DNA from 3 places in the Streptomyces sp. NPDC001502 genome. Region 1 is predicted to be linked to each of the others. Evidence: riboswitches for the same ligand, from Rfam matches in the RefSeq annotation. Region 1 holds a riboswitch; each other region holds the start of a gene.
What was found. Region 1 has a riboswitch for cyclic di-AMP ahead of ACFY0D_RS14160 (peptidoglycan DD-metalloendopeptidase family protein). Riboswitches for the same ligand answer to the same signal wherever they lie in the genome.

Region 1 (4,023 bases):
CCGCCGCCGTACGCGCCTTCTACGAGGCCCACGTACGCCCCGCCACCGCCACCGCGGTGGTCGTCGGCGACCTGACCGGCATCGACCTGGACGCCGTGCTCGCGGACACCCTGGGCACCTGGACGGGCAACACCGCCGCCGCCCGCCCGGTGCCGCCGGTGACCGCCGACGACACCGGCCGTGTGGTCATCGTGGACCGGCCCGGCGCGGTCCAGACGCAGCTGCTGATCGGCCGGATCGGGGCGGACCGCCACGACCGGGTGTGGGCGGCCCAGGTGCTGGGCACGTACTGCCTGGGCGGCACCCTCACCTCGCGCCTGGACAAGGTGCTGCGCGAGGAGAAGGGGTACACCTACGGCGTGCGCGCCTTCGGCCAGGTGCTGCGCTCCACCGCGGACGGCAAGGGCGCCTCGATGCTCGCCATCAGCGGCTCGGTGGACACCCCGAACACCGGACCGGCGCTGGAGGACCTCTGGAAGGTGCTGCGCACCCTCGCGGAGGGCGGTCTGACCGACGCCGAACGCGATGTCGCCGTGCAGAACCTGGTGGGCGTGGCCCCGCTGAAGTTCGAGACGGCGGCCTCGGTCGCGGGCACCCTCGCCGACCAGGTCGAGCAGGAGCTGCCGGACGACTACCAGGCGCAGTTGTACGCCCAGCTCGCCGAAACGGGCACGGTGGAGGCGACCACGGCGGTCGTCAAGGCCTTCCCCGCGGACCGGCTGGTCACCGTCCTGGTGGGTGATGCGGCGCTGATCGAGGAGCCCGTGCGGGCTCTTGGGATCGGCGAGGTCACGGTCGTCTCCAACTGACCGGCGGATGACGGCTCATTGAGGGCCGGCTGAAGGTTTCGGCAAGGGGTTCTGGTGACTTGGTCACCAGAACCCCTTTTGTCCGTTTAGTGGTGAGGTTGCTTGTATGTGGTGTGGCGTACGCAACAAAAAGCCGTGTCTGTTTGGCGATTGACTGATGATCCGCCTAGCGTCGGCCGTGCTGTCCGTCAGTTGTGCCCGCCGCACCCGCGGCACCGGGCAGCGATCGCCGAGTCCCCGTCAGGCGCGAGCCTGGGGAGCCGGGGACCCACATGAGTCCCTGGGGTGAATCGGACCCCCTCGCAAGAGGAGATCCGTAGGAGACCTTCCTGCTCCGAACCCGTCAGCTAACCCGGTAGGCGAGAAGGAAGGAAAGGATCAAACCCTTCATGGCGTTTGGCAGTCGTCCCGCTGGTACCGGTAAGCACCGTGGCTCCAGCCGTCTGAGCAAGAAGACCGCCGGCTACGCCGGTATCGCCGCGATCGCCACCACGGGTGTGGTCGGCTCCCTCGCCGCCCCGGCCTTCGCCGCGGACAACCACAGCAGCAACATCGGCCAGGACAGCGGCCTGGGCGCCGTGGTCGTCGCCGAGGACCTCGCGGGCGACATCGCCGACCAGGCCGAGTCCCAGCACCGCGGCGCCGAGCAGGACGCCGTCAAGGCGCAGGCCGAGGCCGACGCGAAGCAGCGGGCCGCGGAGGCCAAGCGCCTCGCCGAGGCCAAGGCGAAGGTCGAGCGCGAGGCCGCCGAGCGCGCCGCCCGCGAGGAGGAGCGCAAGCGCCTCAACACCTTCGTCGCCCCGGTGGACGGCTCGTACGTCAGCACGCAGTACCACGCGGGCGGCGGCATGTGGTCCTCCGGCAGCCACACGGGCATCGACTTCCACGCCGCCTCCGGTACCTCGGTCCACGCGGTGGGCGTCGGTACCGTCGTCGAGGCCGGCTGGGGCGGCGCGTACGGCAACAACGTCGTCATCAAGCACAACGACGGCACCTACACCCAGTACGGGCACATGACCTCGCTGAACGTCTCCGTCGGCCAGCAGGTCACCCCGGGCCAGCAGATCGGCCTGTCGGGCTCCACCGGCAACTCCAGCGGCCCGCACCTGCACTTCGAGGCCCGCACGGGCTCGCAGTACGGCTCGGACATCGACCCGATCGCGTACCTGCGCTCGCACGGCGTCAGCCTCTGACCCCGCCTCGCGCACCGCTTCACCGAAGACCCCGGCTCCCCGAGCCGGGGTCTTTGTGTTGCGTCTTTGTGCAAATGTTTCGTATTTCTGGCCGCTCTCGGAAATTATCGTGTGTTGCAATAGAGTCGCAGCGCACGCATGTGCGTGCAATGAGGCTGGCAGTCGGAAATAGGCGGAGGTTCGGTCTTGCGTATTCCTGCGCACGCGGTATGCACAGCAATCCGCGACGACATCGTCTCCGGGGTGTTCGAGCCGGGCGGCCGGCTGACCGAGGAGGTGCTGGCCCGCCGGTACGGGGTCTCGCGCGTCCCGGTGCGCGAGGCCCTGCGGACCCTGGAGTCCGAGGGGTTCGTGACCACGCGGCGCCACGCGGGCGCCTGCGTGGCCGAGCCGACCGAGCAGGAGGCCGCGGACCTGCTGGAGCTGCGGATGCTCCTGGAGCCGCTGGCTGCCGCCAGAGCCGCCCGGCGGCGCACCGACGCGCACCTCAAGGTGCTGCGCGGGCTGGTCAGGCTGGGGCAGGAGCGGGCCAGGCGGGGCCAGGGCGAGGACCTGCGGTCCCTGGGCGGCTGGTTCCACGAGACGCTCGCACAGTCCTCCGGCAGTCCCGGGCTGATCGCGCTGCTCACGCAGATGCGGCACAAGATCGCGTGGATGTACGTGGTCGAGGCGCCGGCCCGGCCCGTGGATTCCTGGGCGGAGCACGGGGCGATCGTGGACGCGGTGGCGCGCGGCGACGCCGAACGGGCGCGGGCGCTGACCGCGATCCACGCCGACCGGGCGGCGGGGGCGCACCGGCTGCGGCTCCGCCCGGCGGTGAGCACTTCGCAACCTGCCGTAAACATGTCGAGCGGCCGGCATTAACAGGAGCCGTATACAAAGGGTGGGACCGCGTGAATTCGCTGTCCGGTGGCCGGCCCTTTTCGTGTCGGGCCGATTTGCCCTGCGTAATTCCCGCGGATCCGAATTCCGCGTGCGCCGGATTCCGGCGGGCCTTTTCCCTGCCGACCGGGATTTCTTCGGAGCCCTCCATCCGCGGGGGCTGCGGTTCCGCGGTGCGAGCGCATCGGGCGGGCCCGACGCGCGGCAGGGCCCCGTACGCGAACGACGAAGCCGCGGCCCCCGGATCGGGGGCCGCGGCTTCGCGCGTGAAGTCGAACCCGAAGGGTCAGACGGTCTCGGGGAGCTCCTCGAGACCCTCGGCGACCAGCTTCGCGAGGCGGTCGAGCGCGGCGTCCGCACCCTCGGCCTCGGAGGCGAGGACGATCTCCTCGCCGCCCTGGGCGCCCAGGCCCAGGACCGCCAGCATGGAGGCGGCGTTGACGGGGTCGCCGCCGGACTTCGCGATGGTCACCGGGACGCCGGAAGCGGTCGTCGCACGGACGAAGATCGAGGCGGGACGAGCGTGCAGGCCCTCGGCCCACCCGACGTTGACGCGGCGCTCTGCCATGGTGATGCCCTTCAGGTTCTTACGGTTGTCTAGACCAGTCTCTCACGACGTCCGGAATGCTCGGACCTTCCTCCGGCCTGAATTTTCCGCCGTTCGACCTTCCCCAGCTTGCACTGATTTGTCCTGTACTGCCTCGGCGCCGCGCGAGCGCTCCACGGCCTGATCCGGCCGTAAGGTAGGCCCATGACCATCGAGTCGGACCCCTCGTACCCGGCCCACTGGGAAGCCGATGTCGTCCTGCGCGACGGCGGCACCGCCCGGATCAGGCCCATCACCACCGAGGACGCGGGCCGGCTCGTCAGCTTCTACGAGCAGGTCTCGGACGAGTCGAAGTACTACCGGTTCTTCGCCCCCTACCCCCGGCTCTCCGACCGCGACGTGCACCGCTTCACGCACCACGACTACGTGGACCGGGTCGGGCTCGCCGCGACCATCGGCGGGGAGTTCATCGGCACCGTCCGCTACGACCGCATCGGCGCCGACGGCCGGCCCGCCTCCGGACCCGCCGACGAGGCCGAGGTCGCCTTCCTCGTCCAGGACGCCCACCAGGGCCGCGGGGTCGCCTCCACCC
Region 2 (4,023 bases), on a different contig from region 1:
GCAGCGCCTCGGAGAAGGACTCCGCGCCGATGGGGGCGATCATGAACTCCTGGATGTCCACGTTGGAGTCGGCGTGCGACCCGCCGTTGAGGATGTTCATCATCGGAACGGGCAGCAGGTGCGCGTTCGGACCGCCGAGGTAACGGAAGAGCGGAAGGTCCGAGGCCTCGGACGCGGCGTGCGCGACGGCCAGGGACACGCCGAGGATGGCGTTGGCGCCGAGCGAGCCCTTGTTGTCGGTGGCGTCCAGGTCGAACATGGCCTGGTCGATCAGACGCTGCTCGGTGGCGTCGTAGCCGACGAGCTCCGGGCCGATCTGCTCGATGACGGCGAGGACGGCCTTCTCGACACCCTTGCCGAAGTAACGGTTGGGGTCACCGTCACGCAGCTCGATGGCCTCGAATGCGCCGGTGGAGGCGCCGGACGGAACTGCAGCACGGCCGGTGCTGCCATCGTCGAGGCCCACCTCGACCTCGACCGTGGGGTTGCCTCGGGAGTCCAGGATTTCCCGGGCTACGACGACGTCGATGGACGGCACGAGCATCTCCTTCTGGGATGTGACGCTGAGTGTGCGGTGGCGTGTCAGGCCGTGGGATGGCCTTGCCGCCTAGAGCCTAACCGGCTCCGGGCACTGGGCCGCCCGACCGCCCGGACCCTGGGACGAAAAAGGGACCGAATACCCCTCTTCCGGGACATAGGTCGCTTGATCATCGGCCTTCGGGGGGCCGCACGCAGCACCGCCCGGCGCGTGGGGCACGCGCCGGGCGGTGGAAATCCTGCACGGGGTCAGCTGACGCCGCGTATCAGTTCCTGCGGCTTGTGCCGCAGTGTTCAGCTGAGCTTCAGCTTCTGGCCCGGGAAGATCAGGTCGGCGTCCGAGACGATGTCCTTGTTCAGCTCGAAGAGCTTCTGCCAGCCGCCCTTGACGCCGTTGGCCTCGGCGATGGTGCCCAGGGTGTCGCCCGGCTTGACCTCGTACGAGCCGTTGCCGGTCTTCGGCGCGGCCGGAGCCTCGGCACGCTCGGAGCGGGTGGTCGGAGCCTCGGGGCGCTTGGTCTCCTTCGGCGCGGCCTTGGTCTCGGTCTTCGGCTTCTCGGCCTTCGGCTGCGGCTTGGACTGCGGCTTCGACTGCGGCTTCGACGAAGCCGGGGTCTCGGAGCCGCCGCCGGTGAAGGAGGAGTTCGACAGGCCCCTGCCGCAGGACGGCCAGGCGCCCTTGCCCTGGCTCTTGAGGACCTTCTCCGCGACGGCTATCTGCTGCGACTTGGAGGCCTGGTTGGCCTGCGGGGCGTACGACTTGCCACCGAACCCGGCCCACGTGGAGGGCGAGAACTGCAGACCGCCGTAGTAGCCGTTGCCCGTGTTGATGGCCCAGTTGCCACCGGACTCGCACTGCGCGACCTTGTCCCACTCGGACGCGGTGGCGGCGCTGGCGGTGCCCGCGGCCATCAGGGGGGCGGCCACGGCCACACCGGCGACACCGGCGAGCGTGACGATCCGGACAGACCGCTCGATTGCAGTACCGCGACGGTGCTTGCCCTTGCCGGAAAGCAGCATGGAGTTTCTCCTCACCGACGCCTACGAGGTGAGCTGTCGGGTTCGGGCGAGTGAGTTGCCCGGCCGTGCGACCTAGCGCACGTCTTAACCCCAAGCCGGTGGCGTGACCGTCTCTCAACGGCCGCTCCCGGCACCTACCTTGGTTCCCCCGCTCCTGCCTTCGGCGCTTGACGCGACGACTGTTCCCCCCGTCCGCCGGCAGGATTCGGCGATGCGGTCGAAGGAGCTCGCGGTGGCGAGCGATTCAGAAGGTAGACAGGTCTCTCCCCGATGTTCAACGAGGAACATCGGGGAGAAACGGCCCCTACTTGCGCTCCCCGCAGGGGCGTTTGCGCAGGTGAGGGCGGGGTTTGCGGAAGCCCCGAGGCGGGACACGCCAGTTGACCGGAAGAGACACATGTCTCACTTACAGAAATCCGACATTCGACTCTTTCCGGATAGCTGAACTGTCCTTATTGCGCGGTTAGATCCAGGTTCTGACCGGGCTTGATGAGGTCGGCGTCCTCGCCGATGACCTTCTCATTGGCCTGGTAGAGACCGTTCCAGCCCCCCTTTACGCCCTTGGCAACCGCGATGGTCGCCAGGCTGTCGCCCGCCTGGACCGTGTAGGTGGGGTCCGACGCGGCATCAGAGGGGGCCGTCGGCACGGCCTCCGGCGCACCGCGGTGCTTGCCACTGCCCTCGACAGGAGTGGTGCCGGTGGTCTGCGGGACCTCCGGGGCCGCGGGGGCCGTCGGGTCGACCGGCGGCAGACCCGGCGTGACGGGCGAGGTGGTGGGCGCGGTCGGGTCCACCGGCAGCGTCGGCGCCGTCGGGTCGACGGGGGTCGGCGTGCCGGTCGGACCGCCCGGCACGGCCGGAGCCGTCGGGTCGGCCGGAGGCGTCGTCGGGATGTCCGGCGCGGGCATGACGGGCAGTCCGATGGACGGCGCGTCGGGTATCAGGAACGGGGTGCCGGACGGGCTCGGAGCCGGGGCCGGGGTCGGGGACCCGTAGTCCGTGGACGGCTTGCCGCCCCCGGTCGACGGAACGGCGTCGTCCGGGCGGGACGGCGCGGGGGCGAGCGGGCCCTGGCCGCCGGGCAGACCGGGGTCCACCTGTGCGGCGGGGCTCTCCCGGACCAGGCCGGCCGAGGCCGCGCACAGCGGCCACGCCTGCGGTCCCGTCGAGCCCAGCACCCGCTCGGCCACGGCGATCTGCTGGGAACGGCTCGCCAGGTCGGGGCGCTCGGCGAAGTCGAGGCCGCCGGCGCTCTGCCACTCCTCCTGGGTGAACTGGAGTCCGCCGTAGGCGCCGCTGCCGAAGTTCGCGCTCCACGCGCCGCCGCTCTCGCACTCGGCGACCTTGTCCCACGTGGACGTGTCGGCGGCGGTGGCGCTGGTGGCGGCCAACAGCGGCATGGCCAGCGCAGAGCCAGTGACTCCGGCTGTGACAACCAGCGCGGGGACCTGGCGGGGGCGTCTGTGACGGCCGTTCCCGGAGAGCATGAGGGATCACCTTTCGCATAACAGCGGGGTAACGGCAGAACCTAGCGGCCTTCGAACGATTGTCACAAGTTCAAGCCGAACCTGACTTTTAATCAGCTTTCGCGCAAGTGTTTTGAGCCGCGAATCGAACGGGAAGAGTGCGTAGCCCTCGCATGATCAACCCCCCGCGCCAGCGCAGGTCTTGGGGTGGAACGGCTAGTTCCAGATCAGGCAGACGCGTCAGCAAAGTCGCGAGCGCGGTCTGTCCTTCGAGCCGGGCGAGCGGAGCACCCACGCAGTAGTGGATGCCGTGCCCGTATCCGAGGTGCTGGTTGTCGGTCCGGGAGAGGTCGAGGGTGTCCGGGTCCGCGAAGCGCTCCGGATCCCGGTCGGCGGCCGCGAGGACCACCAGGACCGGATCCCCGGCCTCGATCCGCTTGCCGCCGAGGGTCAGCGGCTCGGTGGCGAACCGCCAGGTCGCCAGCTCCACCGGGCCGTCGTAGCGCAGCAGTTCCTCGACCCCGGTGGCCAGCAGTCCGCTCTCCCCGGCGGCGAGGGAGAGCTGGAGGCGCTCGCGCTGCGCGGGGTTCATGAAGAGGGAGTGGACCCCGTTGCCGATGAGGTTCACGGTGGTCTCGAAACCGGCGAAAAGCAGGATGAAGGCCATGGCGGTGGCCTCGCCCTCCGTCAGATGGTCGCCGTGATCGCTCGCCCGGATCAGGTCGGAGATCAGGTCATCACCCAGATCATCCCTTTTGCGGTGAATGAGTTCACCGAGATAGGTCCGCATCTGCTTGACCGACCGGGCGACCCCACCGCGCGGACCGCCACCGTGGCGGATCATCATGCCGGCCCAGTCACGGAAGTCGTCCTGGTCCTCACGCGGTACCCCGAGCATCTCGCAGATGGCGTAGATGGGGAGCGGGAAGGCGAACTCGTGAATGAGATCAGCCTCACCTTTCGCCGCGAACCCGTCGATCAGGTGGTCGGTGAGCGCCTG
Region 3 (4,023 bases), on a different contig from region 1:
ATACCACGCGAGGGATAAGGAATAAGTACACGTGAGGCCGGGACCCCCCTCGGGTCCCGGCCTCACGCGTGTCGGTGCTCCGGCGGCGGGTGCCGTCAGAGGCTCGCGCCCTTGGAGCGGAGGTAGGCGATCGGGTCCATGTCCGAGCCGTAGGACGGGGTCGTACGGATCTCGAAGTGGAGGTGGGGTCCGGTCGAGTTGCCGGTGGAGCCGGAGAGGCCGATGGCCTGCCCGGCGGTGACGCTCTGGCCGGAGGAGACGGAGAGCTGGGACAGGTGGGCGTACTGGGAGTACATGCCGTCCGCGTGCCGGATGACGACCTCGTTGCCGTACGAGCCGCTCCAGCCGGCGGAGACCACGGTGCCCGCGCCGACGGCCTTGACGGTGGTGCCGGAGCTCGCGATGAAGTCGACGCCGGTGTGGTAGCCGGAGGACCACATGCTGCCCGCGACCTTGTACTGGGTGGAGATGCCGCCGCTGACCGGGGCCACGAAGCCGGCGGCCGACTGCGGCGCGGCGGCGGGTGCCTCGGCCTGGGACTCGGCGCCTCCCCGCTGCGCCGGGGCGGCCTGCTCGGCCTGCTTGCGGACCGGCTTCGGCGCGGCCTGCGCGGCCGGCTTCGCGTCGGCCTCGGGGGCCGGGGCGGCCTCGGCCTCCGCCTCAGCCTCCGCCTCGGCCGGAGCCGCCTCGGCCAGGCCGCCGAGGTTCAGCTTCAGGCCCGGGTGGATCAGCGACGGGTTGCCACCGACGGCCTCGCGGTTGTCGGCGTACAGCTGCTCCCAGCCGCCGGACAGGTGGCGCTCGGCGGCGATCTTGGAGAGGTAGTCGCCCGGCACGACGGTGTAGACGGTCGGCGCGGCCTGCACGGCGGCGACGGGTGCCGCCTGCAGGGCGACGGGGGCCTGCGACGCCACGGCGGGGGTCACCGCGGTCGCGGCGGCCGGGGCGCCGGCCGCGTGGGCGCCGGCGGCGCCGATCAGCGGCAGTGCGAGGGCCGCGCCACCGGTTCCGGCGACGGCGAAACCGCGGGAAAGGGAAAGGGACTTGGGGCGGCGGTGCTTACCCTTTGCAGGCATGACGAATTCCTCTCCGGCGCCTGCGAGGTGAGCTGTCGGGTTCGGACTGGAGATGTCCGGCCGTACATGTACGGGACATGGACGGCTTCACCCCGAGCCGTCCCGGAGAAAGGATCTCCGGGCCGGCGGCTTACCTGGTTCCCCCGCTCCTGCCGCGCGAATAGGTCGGGTGCGGTTTCCGGGAGGCGGCAGGATTTGGCGGTCCACCCGGATCGATCGCGAAGGTAATCCCTTGCGGCGGCACGGAACAAGCCGTGAATTCCCTGACGGAATAACAGGCATGAGGGACCGACGGAATTACCGTCACACTCCGTCCATTCCGCACCGCCAACAGCCGCCCCGACGCGGCCATTCGCCTTTAACGATCAGGCACTCACGGTCACCGTATGATCTGGCTCACGGGGACGTGCCCGATCTCGCCTCCGGATATGGCAAGTTGGCGCCAAGTAGTGTAATTCGGACAGAGGGCCCACAACGTGGCGGAGGAGTTGCTTTGACCCAGCAGATACAGGAGCCGGAGCTGTCCGGAGTGCGCAATTTCCGCGATGTGGGCGGATTGCCGACTTCTGACGGCCGAACGGTCAGGACGGGACGACTGTTCCGAAGCGGACATCTCGCGCATGCCACCGAAAGCGACGCAGAGTTCCTCGCCTCGCTCGGCCTCCACACCATCTTCGACTTCCGCAACGTCGCCGACCACGCGCTGGAGGGGCCGGACGTCGAGCTGCCGGGCGTGCGGAACGTCAACATCCCGCTCTCCGACCCGGCCGACGGCCGGGAGTTCTGGCGGCTGGTCCGCGACGGCGACCTCGTCCAGCTGCGCGAGCTCCTGGGCGACGGCAAGGCCGCGGCCCGGATGTCGAACTCGTACCGCGGGATCATCCGGCAGCGCACCGCCGAGCACAGCCGGGTCGTGCACGCCCTCGCCGAGGACAGCGTCCCCGCGCTGATGCACTGCGCGGCCGGCAAGGACCGGGCCGGCCTGTCGATCGCCGTCACCCTGCTCGCGCTGGGCGTCGAGCGCGAGGCGATCGTGGCGGACTACCTGGAGTCGAACGCCCCGCACCGCCGCTACCGCGTGCGCCGCACCGACGAGTCGGAGGGCGCCCGCTCCCCCGAGGTGATGGAGCTGCTCGCGCCGCTCTTCGACGCCCGCGCCGAGTACCTGGTGGCCGCCTTCGACACCATCGGCGAGATCTGGGGCGGGGTGGACCGCTACCTGGCGGAGGGCCTCGGGCTGACGCCCGAGACCCTCGACCGGCTGCGGGACCGGCTCCTCGCCTGACCGGGGCGGGGACCGGTTCCCCCACGGGGTGGAGACCGGTTCCCCCACGGGGTGGGCGGGCCGTCAGCGCGTGGCGACGGCCTGCTTCACCAGCGTCCGGCCGAAGTCCCAGATCAGCCCGGACCCGCCGTGCGCCTCGTCCATGACCTCGCGGAAGGCCCCGACGAACCGGTCCACGTCCGCCTCGTCCACGATCAGCGGCGGGATCAGCTTGATCACCTCCAGGTGGTCCCCGGAGACCTGGGTGAGGATCCGGTGCTTCTGCAGCAGCGGCACCACGACCATCTGCGCGAAGAGCCCCTTGCGGGCCGCCTGCAGCATGGTCCACCGGCTGCGCAGGCCCAGCGAGGACGGCCGGCCGAACTCGATGCCGATCATCAGCCCGCGCCCCCGCACCTCGTGCAGCAGCTCGTACCCGTCCACCAGCGCGGCGAGCCGCCCGCGCAGCAGGTCGCCCATGGCCCGGGCGTTCGCCACGACCTCCTCGTCCTCCATGACGGACAGGACCGCGAGGCCCGCCGCCATGGCCTGGGCGTTGGAACCGAAGCTCGCGGAGTGCACGAGCACCCGGTCCATGGACGAGTAGACCTTCTTGAAGATCCAGTCCTTGCCCAGGGTCGCGCCGACCGGGACGTATCCGCCCGACAGCGCCTTCGCCACGCACACCAGATCCGGTTCCACGCCCGGCTCGTGCTGGTACGCGTAGAAGTCCCCGGTACGTCCGAGGCCGGTCTGCACCTCGTCCGCGATCAGCAGCGCCCCCCGCCGGTGCAGCAGCTCCTGCGCGGCGAGCAGGAATCCGGGCGGGGCGGCGAGGACCCCCTTGCCCTGGATCGGCTCGACGACGAAGGCGGCCACGTCCCCGCGCTTCAGCTCCCGCTCCAGGGCTGCGAGGTCCCCGAGCGCGATCTTCGTGTCGGGGAGCAGCGGTGCGAAGCCGTCGCGGAAGCCGCCCTCCCCGTTCACCGAGAGGGAGCCGGTGGTCAGCCCGTGGAAGGCGTGGTCGCAGTAGAGGATCCTGGGGCGCCCGGTGGCGTACCGGGCGAACTTCAGGGCCGTCTCCACCGCCTCGGTGCCGCTGTTGCCGAAGAAGACCCGGTCCAGGTGCGGGCTGTACGAGAGCAGCTTCTCGGCCAGCAGCCCGGGCAGCGGCTGGCAGTCGAACCGGGTCAGGTCGGCGAGCTGGGCGTCCAGGACGTCGTGCAGGGCGCGGCGGACGACCGGGTGGTGCCGGCCCAGGCCCATCACCCCGAACCCGGCCAGCATGTCCAGGTAGTCGTTCCCCTCCGCGTCCCAGAAGTGGGCGCCCTCGGCCCGCTCGTAGACCTTGTCGAAGCCGATGGTGTGCAGCATGCGGGGCAGCTGGTGGTTGAGGTGCCGGGCGTGCAGCTCGTACCGCTCCGCGCCGCGCTCGGCCAGCAGGGCGCCGAGGTCGAAGCCCTTGCCCCGGCCGCCCCCTTCCTCCTGTGGCCGCCCGGTCATGCCGGCTTGTCCCGGTTGCTGGCGATCGTTTCCCGGGCCGCGCGCAGGGATTCCTTGAGGGAGCCCATGGTGGCGAGGACGGCGGTGGGCTCGTAGCCGCAGTGCGCCATGCAGTTCGCGCAGCGCGGGTCCTTTCCGCGGCCGTACTTGTCCCAGTCGGTGTCGTTGATGAGCTCGCGG

Region 2: linked by a shared signal. The riboswitch ahead of ACFY0D_RS34590 (transglycosylase family protein) and the one ahead of ACFY0D_RS14160 (peptidoglycan DD-metalloendopeptidase family protein) in region 1 are both predicted to bind cyclic di-AMP.
Region 3: linked by a shared signal. The riboswitch ahead of ACFY0D_RS12125 (LysM peptidoglycan-binding domain-containing M23 family metallopeptidase) and the one ahead of ACFY0D_RS14160 (peptidoglycan DD-metalloendopeptidase family protein) in region 1 are both predicted to bind cyclic di-AMP.

What each region holds. Positions count from the first base shown of each region.
Region 1 covers NZ_JBIAVW010000007.1:132,058-136,080, forward strand. The annotation lists gene ACFY0D_RS14155 (M16 family metallopeptidase) at 1-809, shown strand, start outside; cyclic di-AMP (ydaO/yuaA leader) riboswitch at 1,027-1,186, shown strand; gene ACFY0D_RS14160 (peptidoglycan DD-metalloendopeptidase family protein) at 1,199-2,002, shown strand; gene ACFY0D_RS14165 (GntR family transcriptional regulator) at 2,189-2,866, shown strand; gene ACFY0D_RS14170 (HPr family phosphocarrier protein) at 3,171-3,452, opposite strand; gene ACFY0D_RS14175 (GNAT family N-acetyltransferase) at 3,636-4,023, shown strand, end outside.
Region 2 covers NZ_JBIAVW010000028.1:32,185-36,207, reverse strand. The annotation lists gene eno (phosphopyruvate hydratase) at 1-538, opposite strand, end outside; gene ACFY0D_RS34590 (transglycosylase family protein) at 832-1,557, opposite strand; cyclic di-AMP (ydaO/yuaA leader) riboswitch at 1,561-1,733, opposite strand; gene ACFY0D_RS34585 (transglycosylase family protein) at 2,010-2,957, opposite strand; gene ACFY0D_RS34580 (cytochrome P450) at 3,133-4,023, opposite strand, start outside.
Region 3 covers NZ_JBIAVW010000006.1:69,581-73,603, reverse strand. The annotation lists gene ACFY0D_RS12125 (LysM peptidoglycan-binding domain-containing M23 family metallopeptidase) at 96-1,076, opposite strand; cyclic di-AMP (ydaO/yuaA leader) riboswitch at 1,081-1,277, opposite strand; gene ACFY0D_RS12120 (tyrosine-protein phosphatase) at 1,570-2,361, shown strand; gene ACFY0D_RS12115 (aspartate aminotransferase family protein) at 2,425-3,843, opposite strand; gene hpnH (adenosyl-hopene transferase HpnH) at 3,840-4,023, opposite strand, start outside.